2 regions of the Sporolactobacillus sp. BBK16-2 genome follow, and region 2 is predicted to be linked to the other one. Evidence: predicted binding sites of a transcription regulator. Region 2 holds the regulator's gene; the other holds the start of a gene.
What was found. The regulator LexA, encoded in region 2, represses DNA repair genes until DNA is damaged. The targets are predictions, from matches to a motif close to CGAACATATGTTCG.

Region 1 (3,165 bases), 360 kb from region 2:
CGCGCCGGCTGTTGAGCGCTACAAAAACTATCTGAAATCGGGAAGCTCTGATTCACCGATTGAAGTGCTTAAAAAAGCAGGCGTTGATATGACGGATCCTAAACCGGTACAACAGGCAATGGATGTCTTTGCCAAAGTTCTGGATGAAACTGAACACCTGCTGTTTAGTTGAAAAAAATACTGTTTAAAAAACGACAAGGACTGAGGATTAAATTCTCAGTCCTTGTCGTTTTCATTCATTGCTGCGCCGATGCCGTGTCACGAAGCACATCATGAAGAAAATAATTGTGAAGAGCATCGCCCCGGAAAGCAGCAGGGACTCTAAATGCAGCAATCCAAGCAGGAAATGATAAAAACAAAAAAACGTAACGGCGGTCAGAAGACAGAAAACAAAAAGTTTCATGGCATTCATCCTCTGCAGTTTCTCTAAAAACAAGCCTATGAATGTCTCGGAGTAAACATTCATCTAGAAGGTAAGAAAAGATGCTAGAGCTTGAGATAGCTGCGCACTCGTTCGTAAATCCAATCCATGGCTACACTTTTTTGATAGACGAATTCAAATAGGCGGCCCCGTACATAGACCTCATAATTGAACCAGCCGCGCTTAGTCATGCGGATGTGATTGTTGAAAATATCTTGCTTATTTCTTCGCAGATCCAGTGTTACGTGAGCAATTATGGCATCCAATAGTTCCAAATAAAGCGGTTTGAATTTAGTGTCCGCATGGACAATAGCTGTTCGATCACGTTCAAATGCCATTTTAATGAGCGGAAGCAGCATATATTCGGCGGCAATTTTCATTTCTTTTTCAGTCATTTCCGAGGCGGGCAGAAATCCTCCATGATCATTCATTTGAAATGCCCCCCGATTTTATTCGCACGTGCGCGCAACTGGCTGGACGACATAAGTGAGGTGCCATGAAAGATGGCCGTCTTTCCATATTTTTGATAAATTGTGTCGATTGCAGCACTTAATTTTGTTTTTTCTTCAATATGAGCGAAGAGATCGAGCTGATAGCTGCTTGATACTGGCTGAAGATCACTAAGGGTGACTGCAGCGGCTCGTACCGGAAGGCAGTCCCAGCTTTCTGTAAAAAGCCGATTAACCGCATGATAAATATCCATGCCAAAATTTGTCGCGAAGGGCAGCTTGATCTGGCGATGAAAACCGGTATGGCGCTCAAAAGTTCCGGAAATGCCAACGGAGACAACAAGCCCCATATAGTGTTTCACACGGGCTCGATAAGCGACCTCTTCACTCAATTCAAGAAGGATCACACGAATATCGCGCATTTCCGGGTAGTCGAAGGGCAGGGTCATGTGGTGCCCGATCGCTTTTTGTTCTGTAAAGGTGCTCATGGAGACGGGAGCACTGTCCAAGCCGTGTGAGGTTCGCCATAACAGCTCTCCGTTCACACCCCAACGCTTGCGCAGTAAAGCGAGCGGAAAACGGGCGAGATGACCGATTTGGCGAATTCCCATTCCAATGAAGTGCTGCTCCATTCGATGGCCAACGCCAAACAATTCACCAATGGGCAGGGGCCAGAGGTATTTTTTTATATTCTCAGCATTTAACTCAAAAATTCCTGCTTTGTTCTTTTTGCCATAATGATCACAAGCCATCTTGGCCATTACTTTATTGGGTCCGATTCCAATGCGGGCATAGACACCAAAGCGTTCCTGCATGCATCGTTGAATCTTCCGTGCAATGGTTGAGGGTGAACCAAAGAGCGGCAAGCTTTCGCTGACGTCAATAAACTGTTCATCAATCGAATAAGGCTCAACCAGATCGGTAAACTGTCTAAGAAATCGTGTCACGGCTGTAGATACATCAATGTAATGCTGCATGCGTGGCAGACGGATAACCGCCTGCGGACACTTAATTAACGCTTGACCAAGCGGCTCGGCCGTCAGTACGCCGAAATGCTTGGCAATCGGGCAAGCGGCAAGGACGATGCCGCTTCGCTGCCTCGGGTCACCTGCAACGATCAGAGGCTTGTTTCTGAATTCCGGGAAATCAGCCTTTTCAACAGAAGCGTAGAACGTTTGCATATCGATCAGGAAGATCACTCGATCCATGTGCGACACCTCAATTAATTGGATATGGATTTATTATACACGAACAAACGTTCTTTTAACACTGGAAATAAAAACATGTGTTCGTTATAATAGAGTTATGGAATGATTTAAGACAATGAAAAAGCCCTGCTCCTTTTTTAGGAGCAAGGCAATTATGGTTCTTGCAACATTCAAACGATCAAATGATACGGTCATTACGAATGACCGATATAGGACCAATATTCACCGCTTTTCAGAGAAACCGGTTCGATAATTTGCTGGAGCTGCAATTTGCGCAGTTCCTTTAATGCCTCTTCTTCCGTTAAGTCATAGATTACGACGACTTCCTGAGTGGTCAGAAAGCATTGTTGTTGAAAATAGTCTTTGAGCGAGATATTTGGCGCCGGGATCGGCTGCTCGCCCAGGAGTTCGGTCAAAATCTGTACATAGACGGAGTAAGGGTAATGTCCGTTTACCTTAATGGCTTCAGAGTCATTGCATGGTGCTGAGAAAACCAAGGTCGGAAGTTCGGTGATTGCCAATTCATTTGCTAATCGGCGATCACACTGAAAAGCCTTAATCGGACGACAGGAATGATAGTCATTGGAAAATTCCTGTTCATTCAGTCCGGCAAGGCGAGCGACACCCAGCAGCTCTTCAAATTTATTCAAGCCCTGTCTTCTGAGAAAAATCTGCTCACGTACGCGGCGAAGAAAAATTTGCCCGGCCGCACCTCCTTGGAATTCGGCCGCCTTAATCGCATAAGCGATCGAATAAGGAGAAGGCGGATTTTCCAGCCACACATCACTGTCGCAGCACATGCCGGTCAGGCGGGCATATTTGTCCCATTCCTCAGCAATTCTTTTTGCACGAGTGAATTGACAGCGATTTACCGTGTCATGCTTTGTCGTTAACAAGACGCGAAATGTAAAATAGTCATGGTATTGAAAAATAAATTTTTTAAGTAAAGGTTCAAAACCCCAGCATTCAGGGCAAAGCGGATCAATGAATGTTAAAATTTCGACTCGCTGGAAGGTTCGTTTCCTGCCGGTTCTTAATGTACACGACTCGTTTCCCGGTGTTCCCTCACATATAGACCCTTCCTCAA
Region 2 (3,165 bases):
GATCGGAGTGACACGATCCTGGAGTCCGCGCATTGCCTCTGCAATTTGCTCTGGTAAAATGTCAGTTCTCAGGCTGAGCAGCTGGCCAAGCTTAATAAAGGTTGGTCCTAATTCTTCAAGCATTAAACGGATACGCTGTCCAAGAGACTTCTGATCATTCCCATTTCCAGAGAAGTCTGATGCAATCTGTTTCGGTAATGAAAGTAAATGAAATAGACCGACATCTTTAACAATATAGCCAAAGCCATATTTTACGAGAACGGAAACAATTTCTTGATATCTTTTAATATGGCGTATATGTTTTCCAATCATAGCATTCACCTAGTGTGCAGGTTAGTCTTCGCTGCTTTCTCTCTTAGATACTTTTTGCCTTAATTCTGTGAGTTCAGCTTCTAAAAGCGTCACTTTTTCTTTAAGACTCCCGTACTCTTCCTGTGATACAAAGCCGAGATCCTTAATTGCATCAACAATGTCTTTGTGAAACTCTGCGCGCCACTTGTCCGTGTTTTCTTTCCCTTTTTCATTGAAAGATTCTAGAAGCGATTTTGCTTCATCTGCTGCTGCACCGCCGCTTTTTGACAGGTCATTCAGAAATTTTTCTGCCTTATCTTTGCTGGTGATGGTCGCGCCGAGCCCTATGAGAAAACTTTTCTTCAGGAAATCGTTCATAGATTTATCCCTCCTTGTGCTTTTCTTCATTTTAACCGACTCAGTGGGTCATGTATACGAATTCGCCATTTCTAATTGTGAATACTTCAATAATCAATTGAAAAAGGGCACGAAGGAACAGATGTTCTTTCGTACCCTAAGGCTTCAGAATCATTCATACACTTGGCAGTTGAGATCACTTAATCGAACGGAAAACACCAATTACTTTACCAAGAATGACACAATTATCAAGCAAGATGGGATCCATTGAAGGATTTTCCGGTTGGAGCCTTATATGATTGTTTTCTTTAAAAAAACGTTTAACCGTAGCTTCGTCCTCATCGGTCATAGCAACGACAATTTCACCGTTCTCTGCAGTCCGCTGCTGACGGACGATGACTTTGTCACCATCAAGAATGCCGGCATTAACCATACTTTCACCGGAGACATTGAGAATAAATGCATCTTCATCCTCGACCATTGAACTTGGAACAGGGAAATATTCTTCAATATTTTCAACAGCACTAATAGGAAGTCCTGCCGTTACTTTACCGATTACAGGAACACTTACTGTCTTTTCTGTATAGATGTCTCCATCATGATCGAGCACTTCAATTGCTCTAGGTTTTGTAGGATCACGCCTAATAAACCCTTTTTTCTCAAGCCTTTCAAGATGACCGTGTACCGTTGAGCTGGATGCTAACCCCACAGCGTCACATATTTCGCGGACCGATGGCGGATATCCTTTAATCGCAACTTCATGCTTAATAAAATCGAGTATAGATTGCTGCCGAGTTGAGAGTTTCATGATACTTCTCCTTTTCCTTATCTTGTCAATAGTATATCATCTGGGAAATTCAGATGCAAACATTTGTTCTAAAATAAGCATTGACACAAATGTACGTTCGTATTAAAATGAAGAAAACAAACGAACAAGCGTTCTTGAGAACAAATATTCCTAGCGGAGGTAAAACAAGATGAATACTCATGCACATAATAAAACAAAGGGAATTTCATTTATTGTATTATTTTGTATTATGACAGTCATTCTTTTCTTTACTTTAACAAATACGGTTGCTGCCGATCAGAATAATTATGTCAAAATTACAGTGAAATCCGGTGACTCGTTGTGGTCAATTGCTACAACATACCATGCTAATAATCCTAAGCTCACGAAACATGCATTTGTTACCTGGGTTAAAGACAATAATGGTCTAGTTCGAAATCATATTGTTCCGAATCAAAAGTTGATTATCCCGATAACAGATAATCAATTAAAGAATCGTTAAAAATCTTAGCCGCAGAATTGGCAAAAAAAGTGTTTTGTGATATACTGTTATATAACAAAGGGAATGATTTGACAATGTACTGCTACAATTGTCTTTTCCTTTTTGCTTTTTAATTTGTGATTGCAAAGTTCTATTCCATTAATGATTATTTATCATTAATGGCCATTTTTCATCCTCCTTCAGAAGAAAGCATTTCTTAATTTATAAGAACACGCTTTCTTTTTTTTGTCTTCCAGCCGAAAATGTGCGGAAAAGGCTATGTTTCATGGGTATGAGGTTGACCTGAATTCGCGTGATAGTGTAAACTGAACTATGGACATTTGACACAAGGAGGAAGCAGACGCATGCTCTGGTTATACATACTCGTGGGCGTGATTTGCCTAGCAGCCGGATTGATCCTCGGCTTTTTAATCGCCCGTAGATATATGATGAATTACCTAAAAAAGAATCCGCCGATTAATGAAAACATGTTGCGTGTCATGATGGCTCAAATGGGTCAGCAACCGTCGCAAAAGAAGATTAATCAGATGATGAAAGCGATCAATCATCAAATGAAATGAGTAATGAACCCCTATGAATTAGCTATTCATGGGGGTTTTTACAATAGAAAAAAGTGAGTACTAATAAATTTCAGTCAGGGGGGTGTTCAATGCTCAAAGTAAGTGTTATTGGGATCGGTTCAATTGCTGCAAAAGCATATTTGCCGATTTATTTTAAAATGGCACAGGTTGATTTTTATTTCTGTGCACGAAATGTGAGAACATTGGACAATTCAAGTTGCATTTGTCCATGCAGCTACTTCGGTTCATCAGGACATTATTAAGTGTTTATTTTTGAATGGAATGGCAGTTTATACTGATGTAATGCTTATGAATAATTATGAAAGCGCTATATTTATTTGGTGGAATTAGTCTCAGAGCTTTTTCAGAGCGGAAATATACGGGCTTCGGAGGACACCTATAAAAACGAGGGGTTAAACTAATGATCAAAGCCTTTAGTCACGCTATCCACTATCCACACAAAGAGAGATGATTGAGAAGAAGAAGGATCCCTCGTTTATGCGAATGAACAATGACAGAAAAGATCGTGATTTAAGAAAGCAATGAAAATAATTTTTAACGTATAGATGTCTAGACAAGTAATTCTAATGAGTGATAAAATAAAAGAAAAAAGGAAGCGATCGTATGACGACTAAAATTGAAGGATGTTCTATTTACAGTCAAAATGA

Region 1: AC6F33_RS06455 (DNA polymerase IV) is a predicted target of LexA. The motif match lies at 2,119-2,132, and genes of this name have one in related genera.

Annotation. Positions count from the first base shown of each region.
Region 1 is NZ_CM187611.1:1,294,237-1,297,401, forward strand. It holds gene pepF (oligoendopeptidase F) at 1-172, shown strand, start outside; gene AC6F33_RS06445 (hypothetical protein) at 233-403, opposite strand; gene AC6F33_RS06450 (YhjD family protein) at 487-852, opposite strand; gene AC6F33_RS06455 (DNA polymerase IV) at 849-2,078, opposite strand; gene AC6F33_RS06460 (DsbA family protein) at 2,273-3,165, opposite strand, start outside.
Region 2 is NZ_CM187611.1:1,658,864-1,662,028, forward strand. It holds gene AC6F33_RS08305 (ABC1 kinase family protein) at 1-312, opposite strand, end outside; gene AC6F33_RS08310 (phasin family protein) at 334-669, opposite strand; gene lexA (transcriptional repressor LexA) at 845-1,456, opposite strand; gene yneA (cell division suppressor protein YneA) at 1,626-1,937, shown strand; gene AC6F33_RS08325 (YneF family protein) at 2,282-2,497, shown strand; gene AC6F33_RS08330 (hypothetical protein) at 2,587-2,760, shown strand; gene nagA (N-acetylglucosamine-6-phosphate deacetylase) at 3,122-3,165, shown strand, end outside.